DNA from 3 places in the Photobacterium sp. GB-50 genome. Region 2 is predicted to be linked to each of the others. Evidence: riboswitches for the same ligand, from Rfam matches in the RefSeq annotation. Region 2 holds a riboswitch; each other region holds the start of a gene.
What was found. A riboswitch is a leader RNA that binds a small molecule or an ion and turns the genes downstream of it on or off. The one in region 2 is predicted to bind thiamine pyrophosphate.
Positions count from the first base shown of each region.

Region 1: another riboswitch for thiamine pyrophosphate. It lies ahead of thiB (thiamine ABC transporter substrate binding subunit); the one in region 2 lies ahead of thiD (bifunctional hydroxymethylpyrimidine kinase/phosphomethylpyrimidine kinase).
Region 3: another riboswitch for thiamine pyrophosphate. It lies ahead of thiC (phosphomethylpyrimidine synthase ThiC); the one in region 2 lies ahead of thiD (bifunctional hydroxymethylpyrimidine kinase/phosphomethylpyrimidine kinase).

Region 1 covers NZ_PYNX01000012.1:36,807-43,338, reverse strand. The annotation lists gene leuC (3-isopropylmalate dehydratase large subunit) at 1-744, shown strand, start outside; gene leuD (3-isopropylmalate dehydratase small subunit) at 760-1,362, shown strand; gene C9J41_RS14825 (DUF547 domain-containing protein) at 1,503-2,285, shown strand; TPP riboswitch at 2,313-2,426, shown strand; gene thiB (thiamine ABC transporter substrate binding subunit) at 2,540-3,529, shown strand; gene thiP (thiamine/thiamine pyrophosphate ABC transporter permease ThiP) at 3,542-5,164, shown strand; gene thiQ (thiamine ABC transporter ATP-binding protein) at 5,151-5,885, shown strand; gene C9J41_RS14805 (PhoH family protein) at 5,967-6,532, opposite strand, start outside.
Region 2 covers NZ_PYNX01000013.1:19,420-25,951, forward strand. The annotation lists gene C9J41_RS15215 (M66 family metalloprotease) at 1-553, shown strand, start outside; gene thiD (bifunctional hydroxymethylpyrimidine kinase/phosphomethylpyrimidine kinase) at 638-1,480, opposite strand; TPP riboswitch at 1,580-1,680, opposite strand; gene C9J41_RS15225 (sigma-54-dependent Fis family transcriptional regulator) at 1,946-3,430, shown strand; gene C9J41_RS15230 (DEAD/DEAH box helicase family protein) at 3,510-6,532, shown strand, end outside.
Region 3 covers NZ_PYNX01000016.1:221-6,752, forward strand. The annotation lists gene crcB (fluoride efflux transporter CrcB) at 122-505, opposite strand; gene C9J41_RS16445 (universal stress protein) at 711-1,133, shown strand; TPP riboswitch at 1,258-1,355, shown strand; gene thiC (phosphomethylpyrimidine synthase ThiC) at 1,474-3,393, shown strand; gene thiE (thiamine phosphate synthase) at 3,393-4,610, shown strand; gene C9J41_RS16460 (HesA/MoeB/ThiF family protein) at 4,600-5,385, shown strand; gene thiS (sulfur carrier protein ThiS) at 5,386-5,598, shown strand; gene C9J41_RS16470 (thiazole synthase) at 5,600-6,364, shown strand; gene thiH (2-iminoacetate synthase ThiH) at 6,374-6,532, shown strand, end outside.

The DNA.
Region 1 (6,532 bases), on a different contig from region 2:
ATTGAACTAGGCGCTAAAGCAGGTTTAATTGCACCGGATCAAACGACCTTTGATTATATTAAAGATCGTGAATTTGCCCCGAAAGGCGCAGATTTTGATGCCGCAGTAGAATACTGGACATCATTGAAATCCGATCCGAACGCCGAGTTTGATGCCGTTGTAACGCTCGATGCTAAAGACATAAAGCCACAAGTGACATGGGGAACAAACCCAGGTCAAGTGATTGCCGTTGATGAGCCAATCCCTGCCCCTGAAAGCTTTAACGATCCCGTTGAAAAAGCCTCTGCAGAAAAAGCATTAGCTTACATGGGACTAGAAGCTGGCAAAGCCCTGTCTGATTTTACTGTTGATAAAGTCTTTATCGGTTCATGCACTAACTCACGTATTGAAGATATGCGCGCAGCAGCAGCCATTGCCAAAGGGCGTAAAGTTGCCGCTAACGTACAAGCTTTAGTCGTTCCTGGCTCAGAGCAAGTGAAAGCACAAGCTGAAAAAGAAGGGCTTGATAAAATCTTCATTGAAGCAGGCTTCGAATGGCGACTACCCGGTTGTTCAATGTGTCTGGCAATGAATAACGATCGCTTAGGTCCCGGTGAGCGTTGTGCGTCAACCAGTAACCGTAACTTTGAAGGCCGTCAAGGTCGTGATGGGCGTACTCATCTAGTTAGCCCAGCCATGGCAGCAGCAGCGGCATGTGCCGGACATTTTGTTGATATTCGCCAACTAGATGCCGCATCGGTGTAACAAAAGGATTTGAACATGACAGGTTTTAAACAACACACAGGTTTAGTTGTACCGCTAGATACGGCAAATATTGATACCGATGCGATTATTCCAAAACAGTTTTTGCAGAAAGTAACTCGAACTGGATTTGGTAAGCACCTTTTCCATGATTGGCGTTTTCTAGATGATGCAGGCGAGCAGGCAAACCCTGACTTTATTATGAACGCCCCTCGCTACCAAGGCGCGAGTATTTTACTGGCGCGTGAAAACTTTGGTTGTGGCTCTTCTCGTGAACATGCACCGTGGGCGCTTGCTGATTACGGTATCCAAGTTATGATTGCGCCAAGCTTTGCCGATATTTTCTATGGTAACTCGATCAATAACCAAATGGTGCCCGTACGTCTCTCTGAGCAAGACGTTGATACTTTATTTAAGTATGTCGATGAAAATGAAGGCGCACAGATCACGGTTGATCTTGAAAAAATGATCGTCAGTGCGGATGGTAAAGAGTACACCTTTGAAATTGATGAATTCCGTCGTCACTGCCTATTAAATGGCTTAGACAATATCGGTTTGACACTGCAACACGAAGATAAAATTACAGACTTTGAAAACCGTATTCCTCGCTTCTTAGCGTAATCGTACATCATCTGAAATCGGACGCCCTGTTTAATATAAACAGGGCGTTTTTATTTAAAATATCAAAAAGATAATGAAATTAGCCAATACTTATTACGGTCTTAATCAATATTGTTACTTATTATATTAATAGGAAAAATATGCGTATTGTTATTGCCACTTGGCTGCTGTTATTCACTCTGCCGATCTTTGCTGCGCCAAAATCCGAACTCTGGTCATATTGGCAACCTCATGATCCTAAAAACACAAACAAGATCAGTCATCAAGATTGGCAGCAACTACTCGATAAATATCTTGTCATTCAACCGGATCAAACCTTATTTCGTTATAACCAAGTATCAAGTGCAGATAAACAAAAGCTAGCAACTTATATTAAGCGACTCAGTGCCCAAAATCCTCACCGTTATAATCGTAATGTTCAATTTGCCTATTGGGTTAATTTATATAACGCCCTAACCGTTCAATTAATTATTGATAATTACCCTGTAAAATCAATCACTAAACTTGGAGGTTTATTTAGCTTTGGGCCATGGGATCAAACCATTATTACCATTAATAATAAAAAGCTAACTTTAAACGATATTGAACATCGGATCTTACGCCCTATCTGGCAAGATCCTAGGATCCACTACGCAGTCAACTGTGCCAGCCTCGGTTGCCCTGATTTACTGCCTAAAGCGTTTAATAGCGATCGATTAGACTCCCAGTTAGATCAAGCTGCAACACGTTTTATTAATAGTGAAAAAGCAATAAAAATAACAAAAAATGGCATCACACTGTCATCTATCTATGATTGGTATCAAGCTGATTTTGGATCGTTAATTGAGTTACAACAACACCTTAATCATTATCGTATTACGCCTAACCTACAATTCACTCAGATCCATTACATCTATAATTGGCAACTTAATCAGAAGCTATAACTTCGATACAGTTGCAGGTACAATAGTCTGTTCTCATTGGGGAGCCATTTGGCTGAGATTGTTAGGCATACGTGCTTTATAGCAGGACCCATTGAACCTGAACCAGGTAATGCTGGCGTAGGAATTGAGATGCTCGAACATGCTTTCGAGCTCGCTGACCATTGCATGATGCAACAGCACTCAAACCTGTGCCGCTCTCTCTTTCAATTTTTGTCCCAAGGATGCAGGACATCTCGGAGCGCATAGTGAAAAAAATAAACACTCTTCTTCCCCTAATCTCTCTGTCATTAGTTGCAAGCTCAGCTTTCGCCTCAGACAATACTCTTAATGTTTATACCTACAGCTCCTTTGCTTCCGACTGGGGTCCTGGTCCTGTAGTAAAGAAAGCGTTTGAAAAACAATGTAATGGTTGTACGGTCAATTTTGTTTCTTTAGAAGATGGCGTATCGATTTTAAATCGCGTTCGTCTTGAAGGGAAAAACAGTAAAGCAGATGTGTTATTAGGGCTAGATAACAACCTAATGACAGAAGCGAAAAATACCGGCCTATTAGCAAAAAGTGATGTTGATACCAGTAAGCTCACGCTTCCTAAAGGTTGGAGTGATGATACTTTCATCCCTTATGATTACGGCTATTTTGCCTTTGTGTATGACAGCGATAAACTGAAAAACCCACCAGCGAGTTTAGATGCTCTGATCAAAGATCAAAATATCAGCGTTATCTATCAAGATCCTCGTACTTCAACCCCAGGCCAAGGTCTTATGTTATGGATCAAATCGGTCTACGGTGATAAAGCCCCTGAAATGTGGCAGCAACTAGCGAAACACACAGTGACCGTCACTAAGGGCTGGTCTGAAGCCTATAACATGTTCTTAAAAGGCGAATCAGATATGGTGCTTTCTTACACCACATCACCGGCCTATCACATCATTGCTGAAGACAAACACCAGTACAAAGCGGCTAACTTCAAAGAAGGCCATTACATGCAAGTTGAAGTGGCAGCAAAAATGAAAAATAGCCCACATCCAAAGCTTGCCGATCAATTTATGCAATTTATTGTAAGTGATGCTTTTCAGTCACAAATCGCTACTCACAACTGGATGTATCCAGTAACAAAGCAAAGCCTACCGAAAGGTTTTGATGAACTCACCGTACCAAGCAAAGCACTTGAATTTAGTGCCGACGAAGTGGCAACGCATCGCAAAGCCTGGATCCGAGAGTGGCAGCAAGCCCTCACTCAGTAATGGTTTAAGACTTTGAACAAACGCATTACCTTATTGCCCGGCATTATCAGTGCCGGGCTGATCACTTTTGTTGTTGTTGCCGCGCTCACCGCCTTAATCAGCCAAGCTAACGACTGGCAACTATCAACACTATGGCATGATCCTTATCTGCGACATGTAACTGGATTTAGCTTCTATCAAGCCATCTTGTCGACTCTATTTAGCATCATCCCAGCGATTCCCATTGCTTATGCACTCTCACGACGGCAGTTTGTAGGAAAAGCTCTGCTATTACGTTTATTTGCGATGACGCTCGTGATACCCGTATTGGTTGCTGTTTTTGGGTTATTATCGATTTATGGCAAAAGTGGATTGATCAGCCATAACCTAGAAATACTAGGCTTACCGCCATTAAACATTTACGGTTTAAGCGGGATTTTACTGGCTCACGTATTTTTAAACCTGCCACTGACCGTGCGTTTTCTACTGCAAAGTCTCGATGGTATCCCTGCAGAGCAACATCAGCTTGCAGCGCATTTAAGTATTACTGGCTGGAGTAAATTTCGCTTAATTGCATGGCCTCGACTACGCCAACAACTGCCGCATATCGCGGGTTTAGTCTTTATGTTGTGCTTTACCAGCTTTGCCGTGATCATGTCGCTTGGCGGTGGTCCTAAATCAACCACTATCGAGCTCGCCATATATCAAGCGTTGCGTTATGACTTTGATTTAGCGACAGGTGCGATTTTAGCCTTATGGCAAATGCTACTTTGCTGCTCATTAGTGCTTTTTACCCAACGTTTTGCTAAACCGCTTTCTACCCTAAACGGCTCTATCAGCAAAAAGGTAGTGAATTATAACGATACATGGCGCGCTAAATGTTGGGATGTATTCTGGATCATCAGTGCGTTAGTGTTTGTTATACCACCGATCATTGCCGTCTTTGTATCGGGTATTAACCATCAATTATTTAATATCTTAGAACAAAAGCAGTTATGGTCAGCAATCACTAACTCACTCCATATCGCACTATTTTCCTGCTTATTAGCATTTTGTCTTGGCGTCATGATCCTCATCACGAGTCGTAGCTTACGCTTAGCACGTAAAAAACTGGCTGCTGACGGGATTGAAATGATCGGCACAGTGATTTTAGTGACACCTGGGTTAGTGTTAAGTACTGGTATTTTTCTTTTACTGCGCCAATATACTGATGCTTACAGTGCTGCGTTTTGGGTTGTGGTCTGTGTTAATGCCCTAATGGCACTGCCCTATGTAATCAAAACATTAAGTCAACCAATGCTCCACCTCGCGCAGCAATATAATCCGTTATGTCGCAGTTTAGGGATGACGCATCTATCGCGATTACGTTTGGTTGAGTGGCGTGCGTTACGTGCCCCTATTGCCCAAGCTCTCGCTATTAGCTTTGTCTTATCTCTGGGGGATTTAGGTGCGATTGCATTATTTGGCAGTCAAGACTTTCAAACGCTGCCACTGTATTTATTTGAACTAATGGGCAGTTACCGAATGGATGCTGCTGCTGTTGCTGCACTGGTTTTACTGTTACTCAGCTTAGGTTTATTTAGTGCCGTCGAGTATCTTGTTGTTACTCGCCATCGCCATCGCCATCGCCAAGGAGTTCATCATGCTAAACATTAATCAACTCAACTATACCTACTTACCTCAACACAAAAATGAGGTTGCGATGGCGTTGAGCTTTGATGTTCAGCTTGAGCAGGGAGATATCGCTGCACTCATTGGCCCAAGTGGCGCAGGTAAAAGTACCTTATTCGCACTCATTGCTGGCTTTCTCGTCCCTGATAGCGGTGAGATCACCGTTAATAGCCAATCTATCTGTCAGCTAGAGCCTGCGCAACGTCCACTCTCGATGTTATTTCAAGAGCACAATTTATTTCCTCACCTCAGTGTATTTGAAAACATTGCGTTAGGTATCAACCCAAACCTTAAACTTACCGCAGAGCAAAAACAGCGAGTGACTAATTCAGCGAAACAAGTGGGGATTGATACCTATCTTGAGCGTTTACCTGAGCAGCTTTCTGGCGGGCAACGTCAGCGAGTAGCATTAGCGCGATGTTTATTACGAGAGCGCCCTTTGCTACTGCTTGATGAACCATTTTCGGCCCTTGACCCTGCACTGCGTGCGGAGATGTTAAACCTCGTTAAGCAATTAGCCACAACCCGTAATATGACGGTATTGATGATCACTCATAGTCCTGAAGATGCCGAAAAAATTGCCAATAAATGTATTTTTATTAATGAAGGTACTATCAAAGCGGTAGGAGAAACCTGTGATGTTTTATCTAATCCCGTATTACCTGAGCTTAAAAACTATCTCGGTTTAACCCTACCAGAAACATAACCGCAGAATGCAATAAGTAACAATATAAACAAAAAAGCGAGCACCCAATGTGCTCGCTTTTCTTATTCTTCTTGCTAGTGATTAAAGATTTTCTTCGGCAAATTCAGCTAGACGGCTTCGAACCACCCCGTTGAGATAAATATTGGCGCTACCTTCAAAGTTTTTAAAGCGCTCAACAATATAGGTTAATCCCGAGGTCACTGGGGATAGATAGTTGGAATCAATTTGAGCAAGGTTACCCGAACACACAATTTTTGTGCCTTCACCACATCGGGTAATAATGGTTTTAATTTGTGACGCTGTTAAGTTTTGACACTCATCGAGTAAAACAAAGGCATTTTGAATAGAACGCCCACGCATAAAGTTAATCGATTTAAATTGAATATTGGCTTTATCAAAAATGTACTTCATTGAGCCATCAGTACAAACATCATGCTTATGAAGTGCTTCCATAGTATCGGTAACCGCTGCCAGCCATGGCATCATTTTTTCTTCTTCGGTACCCGGTAGGAAACCAATCGACTCAGCGATTTCGGGTGTATTACGAGTGACAATAATTTTGTCATACATCCCTTTTTCAATGACCTGCTCAAGTGCTGCAGCCATTGCTAAAATGGTTTTACCACAGCCAGCAGGACCCGTTAAGA
Region 2 (6,532 bases):
CTTTGATGCAAAAACAGGTATTACCGCAAAAGATGCAGAAGATGGTGACATAACGGCCAATATTATTATCGAAGGTGAAGTCAATACGAGCCTAGCTGGTAACTACACCTTGAATTACCGTATTACTGACAGCGCACAACAAACCACAGAAGCGCAACGTGTTGTGACGGTTGAAGGTAGCGCAGTGTGCGAAAACACATGGAGTGCACAAAGTATTTATGTGGCAGGAGATGAAGTCAGCCACAATGGTGTGGTATGGCTAGCAGGTTGGTGGACAAAAGGTGAAGAGCCGGGAACAACGGGTGAGTGGGGTGTTTGGAAACAAATTGCAACCGAAGGGTGTACCTCAGTCAAACCAGAAGTGACGCCACCTGCGCCGGGAGAATATCCAACGTATCAAGCGGGCACAGTTTACCAACAAGGGGATATTGTTCGTGCTAGCGATGAGCAGTTATACCAATGTAAACCGTGGCCTAATTCAGGTTGGTGCTCAAGTGCTTCTTATGCCCCAGCAAGCAGTGCTTATTGGCAAGATGCTTGGACAAAACTGTAATCACATAATATTTACTATATAAATCAAAGCGGTGAGTTAAATCACCGCTTTTTTATATCATGTCGCGTGATGTTTCATGTCTTGTTAGCTATTTTGATCCTGTGTAAAAAAATGATTAACAGGACCATGACCACTACCGATATTGAGTAGATCAGCCGCTGAAATGGCAGAGGTAATATATTCTTTGCCACGTTGTGTTGCTTGTTCGATCGAATAACCTTGAGCAAGGTAAGAAGCAATAGCTGAAGAGAGGGTACAGCCAGTACCATGGGTATTGTGGGTATCAATACGTTTTGTTTTTAGCTCGATAATATCGTCACTTAATATCAATAAATCATTACTTTCTGAATCACTTTCTAGGTGCCCACCTTTAAGCAGTATGGCTTTTGTTTGTATGTCACGCAGTTTGCTGACTAATCCCAACATATCTGTATGATTGTGTGGGATCTCGCTGTTTGTCAGCGCAGCGGCTTCAGGTAAATTAGGCGTGATGAGATCAGCTAATGGAAGTAGTTTTTGCTTTAATGTACTAATGGCTGACTGTTGTAATAATAAGTCACCACTGGTGGCAACCATAACGGGATCAATCACAAGATAGCGTGGCTTGTACTCTTTTATTTTGTTCGCAACCAGCGTGATGATGTCACTATCGGCAAGCATGCCTATTTTAACGGCCTGAATGTTGAGATCGGTAAAAACAGCATCTAACTGTTGTTCTATCATCACAAGAGGAATAGGAAGAATACCACTAACACCTTGGGTGTTTTGCGCCGTAATTGCAGTGATCACCGAACAAGCATAGCCACCAGTTGCTGAAATAGCTTTGATATCGGCTTGAATACCCGCGCCACCACTACTGTCAGAGCCAGCAATAGTTAAAACGATAGGCGTTGTAACATGGGATGTATTATTGGTGTGTGATGACATAACAGATTCCTAATTACGCGTTAGGAACCGTTGCCAAGTCTGAAAGGATCGGTTGATGTGAAGTGATGAGATCCAGTGATAACTTGGCTAAACAATACGAATATTGTTTATTTAGTTCCCTCCGCCAGTGTTAACTGGTTCAGGTTCAACGGGTCCCACTTAAATTGTGATCTCAGCGTAATGCCCCCCGACTAACTCTCAAATCCTAATAGATAAACGTTTTGTTGTCACGTACTTATAAAATAAGGGGTTACATCAGCATTCATGTTAGACAAAAAACAAAGATGTAATGGTCAAGGTGAAATAATCATTCCCCGACAAAGAACCCGAGCAATAAAAACAATATTAGTTTCATTGACATATTATGTATTATGCAACTGCTCGGTTAAGACACTGTAGATTACCTCACACCTTTACCGCATCAGATTGATTAAAATAAACAAAACTAAAATCACGGACGTTAAAATGGCAACTCTGCTTAGCTGGCTTGGTAGAACAGATTTAGATCAAATGAAGCTAGATAAACCAGCTTCCATTGCAACCCTCGCTCTTAGAGGGCCGATGCTTGATAGCGTCGTTATTCTTGCGAGTACATGGGATGACGAATGGTTTGACTACAAGGACTGGTTAAAAAGAAAGTTAGCATGTGCTGGGCGTTCTAAAACATCAGTAGAGATAAAACGTGTCAGATTAACTTCACCGATTGATTATTTATCAATAACGAAAGTCATGCAAAAGCAATTGAGTGACGTTTCCTCAGATGCGACTCAGGTGTATATCAATCTGACATCAGGTACCCCTGCCATGACAGTTGTATCAGTGCTGCTGGGCAAGGGTAATGCTAAATGTCAGTTCGTTCAAACATCGCCAAAAGGGGAAATCAATAATGTCGATATCCCGGTAGATTTTGCCTCTGAGTATGCGAAATCTTCATCTACTGCGATTTCACAACTGGTATCCAAACACCCTAAAAATGAGGGTGCTTTTAGCTCAATAACCGCCAAATCAGCCGTAATGCAGGAAACCGTCAAAAAAGCGCAACGTTTAGCGTATTCGGATCTACCAGCATTATTATTAGGTGAAAGCGGAACGGGGAAAGAGGTACTTGCAAAGTCTATTCATCAAGCCAGCCTCCGACAGCAAAAGCCATTTAAAGCCGTCAACTGCGGTGCGCTACCTGAAAACCTCGTCGATTCAATTTTATTTGGTCACAGAAAGGGAGCCTTCACGGGAGCTGAGCGTGATCATGAAGGACTGTTTGAGCAAGCAAACGGCGGCACACTGTTTTTAGATGAAGTCGGTGAGCTTCCTTTAGTGGTGCAAGTCAAACTATTACGAGCGTTACAACAACAAGAGATCACGCGTGTGGGTGATACCGTTACCCGCACCATCGATGTACGGATAATCGCAGCCACGCATCGTGATTTATTTCGTATGGTGTCTGATGAAACGTTTCGTGAAGATTTATTTTATCGCCTCGCAGTTGGCGTTATCACATTACCGCCATTAAGGCAGCGCGCTGAAGATATTCCCGACATCATTACCACGTTCATGGCAGACATCAATCAACAGATGGAAAAGCATCCGCTGTTTGAAAGTAAAAACATTTCCGATGCTGCAATAAATTTTACCGTTTCACATCACTGGCCGGGTAATATTCGTGAGCTTTGGAATACATTGAACCGTGCTACGCTATGGTCTGAAAATAAAGAGCTAAGCCGTGCGGATATCGAAAAAGCAACATTAAGCTTAGATAATACACCGTCCGCTGAAGATAAGTTTCTTATTCCGGGCGATTTACAGCAATATATTGATAATATTAAAAAAGATGCGATTATCTCTGCCATGGATTTTGCCAGTGGAAACAAATCTAAGGCTGCTAAATCATTAGGTTTAAAAAATCATCAAACATTGAATAATTGGCTTAAAACGTACGATTTAGATGCTTGATGAAACAAAGAAAAGCGAATGGCATAAACGTTGCGATAGGCATAGGTATCAAAGGAGAGCAACTAAGGTGAAAACGTCCATGAATTTCGAACATTTACGTAATCAGTGGCCAGAGTTGGCAGAGCTTGGCGCATTTGCTGAAACCTATGCCGTGAGTGATCCGCAAAGTGCACTGGTTAAACTGCGCTGCTACGTTGAAAAAATCGTAGGCTACTTATACCGCGAGCTTCACCTTCCTGTTGCACCTAACGCCTCTATGCATGATAAGTTGGTGAGCGGTTCATTCACATCTATCGTTGATAAAACCATTGTTGATAAGTTTCACGCTGTTCGTCGAGGCGGAAACAAAGCCGCTCATGAAGGCGAAGTTAGCCAACACGATGCCATTTGGTTGCTAAAAGAATCTTATTTCATTGGCTGCTGGCTATTTATGGCATATGGCGAGGGTAAACTAAAAGATTGCCCATCGTTTACCACACCTGAAAATAGCCAAAGAGAAGATGAATCCAAAGGCGAATTTAAGCGCAAGAATAAGCAATTACAACAAAAGCTTAAACAGCATGATGAGATCTTAAAACAGGCATTGAAAGAGCTGGAAGAAACCAAGCTGGCTCAATTACAGGCTCAGAAAGAAGCGGCGCAGCTTAAAGCACAAGTAGATCAAGCCAAAGCGGATAAACTGCGTAGCAATACGCTAGCCATGAAGAGCAGCTTTGATTTTAATGAACAAGAGACTCGCAAGCGAATCATTGATGCAGACCTTCGTAGCTGTGGCTGGGATGTTGCACTTGATGAAGAGAGTACAGAGCAAGTATCCAAAGAATTTGAGGTTGATGGGCAACCAACGCAAACAGGCATAGGTTATTGTGACTACGTGCTTTGGGACGACAATGGTAAACCGTTAGCGGTTATTGAAGCCAAGCGTACACAGAAAGATGCCAAAGCAGGACGCGAACAAGCAAAATTGTATGCTGATGCGCTAGAAAAACGTTACAGCCAACGTCCTGTGATTTTCTACACCAACGGCTATGAAATTTATATTTGGGATGACGCTCAAGGCTATGCACCACGCGCTATCTTCGGTTACTACGCTAAAGACAGCCTTCAATACCTGATCCAACAACGTACTCTTAAACAAGATCTTAATACCACGCCTATCGACACCAAGGTTGCAGGGCGTATGTATCAAATGGAAAGCATCAGTCGTGTCTGTGAACGCTTTTCAGACAAACACCGCAAAGCGTTAGTGGTACAAGCAACAGGGACAGGTAAAACCCGTGTATCTATAGCATTGGCAAAACGTCTGCTTGATGCGGGATGGGCGAAGCGTGTTCTGTTTTTATGCGACCGAAAAGAGTTACGTAAACAGGCGGGTCATGCGTTTAATGAACACACCAAAGAGCCACTTTTCATCAAAGGGAAAAGTAAAAAAGATGCGGCTTCCAATGCACGTATCGTAATCGCGACTTACCCGGGCATGATCCAAAACTATGAAGAGTTCGATGTCGGTCACTTTAATCTGATCATTGCCGATGAATCTCATCGCTCTATCTACAACAAATATGGCGAGTTATTTAAATACTTTGATGCGCTACAAGTGGGGCTAACAGCAACGCCAGTTGAGATGATCTCACGCTCTACCAGTCAACTGTTTGGCTGTGACTATAAACTGCCCACAGCAAACTACCCATTAGAACAAGCGATTGAAGAGAAGAACCTTGTCCCGTTTAAGGTGGTTACCCATACCACGCAATTTTTACGTGAAGGGATCAAAGCAAGCGAACTGACGGATGAGCAAATTGCAGAGCTAGAAGATCAGGGCATTGATCCCAATACCTTGGATTTCGATTCTAAGCAAATTGATAAAGCGATATTCAATAAAGACACCAACCGAGCCATTATTCGTAACTTAATGGAAAAAGGCTTAAAAGATAAAGATAACCAACTGCCGGGTAAATCGATCATCTTTGCCCGCAGCATTGCCCATGCAGAGTTATTGGCTGAACTATTTAGCGAAATGTACCCAGATTTGGGCGGTAATTTCTGCCGCGTGATCCACTCTAAATACGAACGGGCTGAAGAGTTAATCGACAACTTCAAAAGCGCAGAAGGGAACGACGATGACATTACCATCGCGGTATCTGTCGATATGCTAGATACCGGTATTGATGTCCCTGAATGTGTCAACCTGGTGTTTGCGAAACCGATTAAATCGAAAGTGAAATTTTGGCAAATGGTGGGTCGTGGTACGCGCTTGTGTGCAAATCTCTACGGTCCTGGTTTAGATAAAAAGCACTTCTTAATTTTTGACCATTGGGACAACTTTGATTACTTCAAAATGAACCCAGAAGAAGATGAAGGTTCGCAAAGCAAATCTCTGCCGCAAAAAGTGTTTGAAGCCAAACTCAACTTGGCTGTTGAAGCACTAAAGAAAGCAGAAATGGAGATTTTTGCTGATGCTGTTCACCAGATCAAAGCGGATATCGATTCGCTTAATGATAAAACCATTGCTGTGCGTGAAAAGTGGAAGCTGAAAGCCCAATTGAGCGAAGAAAAACGCTTAATGCAAATGGCGCCAGATACCAAAACGTTGTTGTTTGATGAAATGGCGCCGTTGATGCAATGGAAGAAAACCACAGGCGAAAGCGAAGCCCTTCGTTTAGATCTGCAATTTCTTCAACTGCAACTGACGAAATTACAACAGCCAAGTAAGGTTGATATTGAAGCGCAACCTATTTTAGATAAGGTGACTAGCTTGTCTATGCACCTCAATGAAGTGCGAAGCAAAGCAACCACCATCAAACAGATACAACAACAGAACTACTTAAGTGATGCCGATTACTTTGCCGTTGAGGCCTGTCGCCATAACTTGCGCAGTGTGATTCACTTACGTGATAAAGGGGTAGTACCTGCATCAACCCAAATTCCTGTGATTGATGTGCGTGAAGATGAAAGCCGTTATCAAACAGAAGAGATAAAAACAGACATCATCACGGTTGATTATGAAATCTACCGCCAAGAGGTAGAAAAGACCTTAACGCCACTGTTTGACACTAACGACGTGTTGCAAAAAATCCGTGGTGGGCAAGCGGTAACAGAAGC
Region 3 (6,532 bases), on a different contig from region 2:
ATTTTAATCTAAATAGAATAATGAATTACTTGTTGTTCTTCTTCATTAGCATAAAGTGATGACTCGTTTAATTTAGATATAAAAAAACCGCCATGCAGGCGGTTTTTTTATCGGTTATCTATTAACTTTTCATCATAAGCTGGTAGCCAACATAACAAGCAGCAATGCTGACAATAACGTTAAGTAAAATGTTTAAACCTGCTTTGAAAAATTCACCTTGTTGCATCAAGACAACATTGTCCATTGAGAACGTGGAGAATGTTGTTAGTGCGCCTAGGAAGCCTAAGCCGATAATAGGTCGCCATGGTGCAGCTTCAATCATTCCTTGATTAAGTGCTGACATCAATAGCCCCATGATCAAGGAGCCCAGCACGTTTACGGTTAAAGTACCGTATGGGAAGCCACGGCCAAATAGCATTACGCATAGCTCAGAAATGAGGTATCTTGAGCAGGCGCCGAATGCACCACCAAGCGCGATGAATCCTAGTAATAAATATTGGCTCATTGGGATCTCGTTTATATTTTTAGGTAATGATAGAAAGCGCTCATGATAATCGCTAGCGAGAAAAGTGAGAACTCTCCAAAAATGCAATCATTGATTTAAGTTAATATTAAATAGTCAGCGTAATACTTAGTTGTATAGCTATATTTATAGCATCATAATCATAAATAATGAATTTACTATGAGCCTTAGCTCAAGGAGGCTAGGTATGTCGCTTTACCAAACAGTGTTATTAGCGGTTAATCCTGAAGATAAAAATGCGCATAAATTGATGGTGAAAGCTGGCGTTATCGCTGAGCAAAATCACGCTGATTTACATGTTGCTTATGTTGAGCCAGGGATCGGAAACGTAAGTTTTATTGATGTGGAAGTTGAGCTACAAGAAGAGCATGATGCGATTGCAAAAAAACGCATGAAAGAGTTATCTGATTTAATTACAGCTTCTTCTCATAAAGTTAAAGCGATACATACTGCAGATGGCGATGTTTCAAAGCATATAGAGGCTTTAGCAAAAGAACTGAATGCTAGCCTAGTGATCACCGGTTACCATAAATCGACTTTTCACTTGTTTGGTGATTTAAGTGATTCTTTGGCTAATCACCTAGGTTGTGATGTATTAATTTCACAGTAACAACGATTAAAATATGCAATGTAATAATAAGCCGTGTTGATGCACGGCTTTTTGTTGTTTGTCACTTTTTATTATTTTTCTCAGTATAAAGGTTGTTGCACTATAACGGCTTCTTTATACTCATTGCTACTTGTCGGAGTGCCATATGGCTGAGACCGCATTGCGGGATCCGTTGAACCTGATCAGGCTAATACCTGCGAAGGGAACGAGAGAATGTCTTCTGCTACATATCTTAAGGGATCACTGTATGCATCTGCATAGCTGTACTTAGGTACACACCTCTTGTTTACGCCCATCCGCCAAGCATTTTCCCCTACATTGAAAAATCAAGGAAACTGCTATGTCGAATCGCAAGCAAGCGAGACTGGAAGCGAAACAATTTATTGAATCATTAACAGCACAACCATACCCGAACTCACAGAAAGTGTATGTTCAAGGTAGCCGTCCTGATGTGCTTGTTCCTATGCGTGAAATCACTCTAGCTGATAGCTTGGTTGGTGGCAGTAAAGAATCTCCTATCTTTGAGCCTAACGAGCCTATTCGCGTTTACGACACTTCTGGTTTTTACACTGATCCTGAAAAAAACATCGATATCTATAATGGCTTGCCGTTAGTGCGTGAGCAATGGATCGCAGAGCGTGACGATACTGAATTACTAGAAGGGTTAAGCTCTGAGTATGCCAATGAACGTTTAGATGATAAGACGCTTGATGATTTACGTTTTGCGGAACGTGCGCGTATTCGTTGTGCAAAAGCTGGGCGTTGTGTGACGCAATTACATTATGCGCGCCAAGGTATTATTACGCCTGAGATGGAATATATCGCGATCCGTGAAAATATGGGTCGTGCGAAATACCGTGATGAAGTATTAAACCAACAACATCCAGGTGTGAGCTTTGGTGCTAATTTACCAAAAGAAATTACGCCTGAGTTTGTGCGTAAAGAAGTGGCTGAAGGCCGAGCAATTATTCCTGCCAACATTAACCATCCTGAAACTGAGCCAATGATCATTGGCCGTAATTTCCTTGTTAAAGTGAATGCCAATATTGGTAACTCAGCGGTGAGTTCATCGATTGAAGAAGAAGTTGAAAAACTTGTCTGGTCGACCCGTTGGGGTGGCGATACGGTAATGGATTTATCAACTGGTCGAAATATTCACGAAACGCGTGAATGGATCATCCGTAATAGCCCTGTTCCGATTGGTACTGTACCTATGTACCAAGCACTTGAAAAAGTAAATGGTGTGGCTGAGAACCTTAACTGGGAAGTGTTCCGTGACACATTACTAGAGCAAGCTGAGCAAGGGGTGGATTACTTCACTATCCATGCTGGCGTACTGCTTCGTTATGTACCTATGACGGCGAAACGTGTAACCGGTATTGTATCGCGTGGCGGCTCTATCATGGCGAAGTGGTGTTTGGCACACCATAAAGAAAGCTTCCTCTATCAGCACTTCCGTGAGATTTGTGAGATCTGTGCGCAATACGATATTTCACTATCACTGGGCGATGGCTTGCGTCCAGGTTCTGTAGCCGATGCTAATGATGAAGCCCAGTTTAGTGAACTACGCACATTAGGTGAGCTAACTAAAATTGCATGGGAATACGATGTACAGGTCATGATTGAAGGCCCCGGTCACGTACCCATGCACATGATCAAAGAAAACATGGAAGAGCAGCTAGAGCATTGTCATGAAGCGCCATTCTATACCTTAGGTCCACTGACGACAGACATCGCACCGGGTTATGATCATATTACATCGGGTATTGGTGCGGCGATGATTGGTTGGTATGGCTGTGCAATGCTTTGTTATGTGACACCCAAAGAACACTTAGGCTTGCCTAATAAAGACGATGTAAAAGTCGGTCTTATCACTTATAAACTCTGTGCCCATGCTGCTGATTTAGCAAAAGGCCACCCTGGTGCACAAGTGCGCGATAATGCCTTATCTAAAGCGCGTTTTGAATTCCGTTGGGAAGATCAATTTAATCTCGGTCTTGACCCTGAAACGGCGCGTGCCTATCACGATGAAACTCTCCCTCAAGAGTCAGGCAAAGTTGCCCATTTCTGTTCAATGTGTGGCCCTAAATTCTGTTCAATGAAGATCTCTCAAGAAGTACGAGATTACGCTAAGGGGTTAGAAGACTCAGAAATCGCGATCAAGCTATTAGATGATCCACTTGAAGGCATGCAGCAAAAAGCACAAGAGTTTCGATCTAAAGGTAGTGAGTTATATCACCTAGCTAAAGAGGAAAGCTAATGAGCACCTTAAGCTTACCAAAGGTCTTATCGTCTCTGGTGATGCATATTGAGCCATTATTAGCCTCTGCGACAGAGTATCAGTTAGGTGAGCAAGTCACGTTAATACCATCAAGCCAAGAGTGGATTGAGGTATCGACGCCCTCTTGCGTTAAACGAGTGGGCTTTGAACAAGCCTGCTCCACTCAGCTAATTGATTATGTATTTCAAGATCAATGGGTATCTTCTGAGGTAGATCTTTCGCTGATCAAAGCGCAAATACTGGAACGATCTAACGTTGTGGTATGTGGTTTACCTGTCAATGGTGGTTATCTTGATCTTTGGCATCATGATGGTGACGTTCGTGGTTGTTTCAGTGTTGAGCTTGGTAATGCGACTCAACAGAGAGCGATGTTATTGGTGGCACTCGCGCTTGATTACCCCTTAGAAGATGCTCTAGTGCTGGCAAGGGCGTATGCCCAGTCAATGCAGATGGGCATTTGGCCAACTGAGCGTGATGCTTTCCCTGACATCGTTTGTGCTAATTTTTCAAAGCTGTTAGATATTGGTTGGCAAGATCAATGTCAGCCAGTTGAAGCTTTTGCAGCTGTTGATAGTGAGAAACTGACGTTATATCCGGTAGTGGATTCCGTCCAATGGGTTAAGCAGTTACTTGAATTGGATGTGAAAACCACTCAGCTGCGGATCAAAGATCCGAATGCACAAGGTTTAGAGCAAGATGTTGCTCATGCTATTGCGTTAGGTCTGCAGGCAAATGCGCAGGTCTTTATTAATGACTATTGGCAACTGGCTATTGAGCATGGTGCTTTTGGGGTGCATTTGGGACAAGAAGATTTAGCGGTCGCTGATCTCAATGCCATTCAACAAGCGAATCTTCGCTTAGGGATCTCAACCCATGGGTATTACGAGATATTACGTGCGATGGCATTTAATCCCAGTTATATCGCCCTTGGTCATATTTACCCAACCACAACCAAGCAAATGCCGTCATTACCGCAAGGCGTTCACCGCTTAAAGCTGTATCAACAATTGATTGGCAATACGTTTCCAACAGTGGCAATTGGGGGTATTGATTTATCTCGTGTGCCCGTCGTTTGGAAAACAGGGGTGAGTAGCGTTGCGGTGGTACGTGCGATCACCCAGTCAAGTGAGCCTGCGATTGCCGTCGAACAACTCAATCAATGCTTATCTGAGCGGGAGGTGATGTATGACAACTGACAGACTCTCTGATACTGCTTTTATTCGATATAATCGACAAATCATGCTGGAAGAGATGGGAGAGCAGGGGCAACTTGCACTTAACAATGCCAAGGTATTGATCGTCGGTGCGGGAGGTTTAGGCTCAGCGGCAGCGATGTATCTAGCGGCTGCGGGTGTTGGGTTACTGGTGATTGCTGATGATGATGAGGTTGAGAGTTCGAACTTGCAGCGTCAGGTGATTTATCGAGAAACCGATGTGTCACTCAATAAAGCGCAAGCAGCCTGTGATCAGCTTTTAGCATTGAACCCATTGGTACGAACGCGTGCAGTAAAAGCCAAGCTTGCAGGTTTTCAACTCGTAATGGAAGTACAACAGGCCGATATTGTACTTGATTGCAGTGACAACTGGGCTACCCGTTATGCGGTCAATCAAGCTTGTTATCAGCATCAAACACCACTGATTGCCGGTGCGTCGATAGGTTGGCAAGGACAGTTACTGGCGTTTGATTTCAGGCAGGCCTCACCGTGTTATCAATGTGTGTTTCCATTTAGTACTGAAGCGTCACCACAAGATAAAAATTGTCGTAGTAACGGCGTGATGGGGCCTGTTGTTGGCACTATTGGAACGTTACAAGCGCTTAATGCGATCAAAGCTATCGCAGGTGTTGCTGAAGTTGGGTTTGGTTTGCTGCAGCAATTTAATGGCTTAACAGGAAAATGGCAGCAGGTATCAATCGATGCTGATTCTGGTTGCCCTGTGTGTGGTCAGCAAGATCAAAGAGAGGTTGTGTAAATGGCTACCATGATAAGTATCTGGTTGAACGATGAATCTATGTCTTGCGAGGCTGAGCAAACCGTTCATCAATTTGTTAAGCAGTTAGATTTACCCATACAAGGTACTGCGGTCGCGATAAATCAGCGCATTGTTGGAGCCAGTGAGTGGTCGACAACCGTCATTGCTGATGGCGATCAGATCGCGTTATTTCAAGCGATAGCTGGAGGTTAATATGTTGACTATTGCAGATAAAACATTCACATCGAGACTGTTTACCGGAACAGGTAAATACGCCAATCGTGATGTTATGGCAGAATCGATTTTAGCAACAGGATCTGAGCTCGTGACTATGGCACTAAAGCGAGTCAATATCGCTGAGCGTGATGACGATATCTTAGCACCATTGATCCAAGCAGGAGTGAACTTACTGCCTAATACGTCAGGGGCGAAAAATGCCAAAGAAGCGATCTTTGCCGCGCAGTTAGCCCGAGAAGCATTGGGGACGAATTGGCTAAAATTAGAAATTCACCCTGATCCAAAATACCTCATGCCTGATCCGATTGAAACGCTAAAAGCGGCTGAGCAATTGGTAAAAGAAGGGTTTGTCGTATTGCCTTACTGTCATGCCGATCCTGTGCTTTGTAAGCGATTAGAAGATGTGGGTTGCGCTGCCGTGATGCCATTAGGTGCGCCGATTGGCTCGAATAAAGGGGTCGCTTCTCGCGATTTTCTTCGCATTATTATCGATCAGGCGCAAGTACCTGTGGTGGTGGATGCGGGCATTGGGGCACCTTCTCATGCCGCAGAAGCGATGGAAATGGGGGCTGATGCGGTATTGGTCAATACTGCCATCGCAGCGGCAAGTGATCCGATTGCAATGGGGCGTGCATTTAAATTGGCCGTGGAAAGTGGTCGTATGGCCTATGAAGCGGGTCTTGCAGGTAAGGTGAACCATGCAATTGCATCAAGTCCATTAACGGCATTTCTTAACGATTAAGGAGCCAACATGAGCTTTGTGGATGTTTGGCAACAAATGGATTGGGATGATATCCGTTTGTCGATTTATGCTAAAACGGCTACCGATGTTGAGCGTGCTTTAGGAAAATCAACGCTGGATCTAGAGGATTTCAAAGCCTTAATTTCCCCTGCGGCTGAACCTTACTTA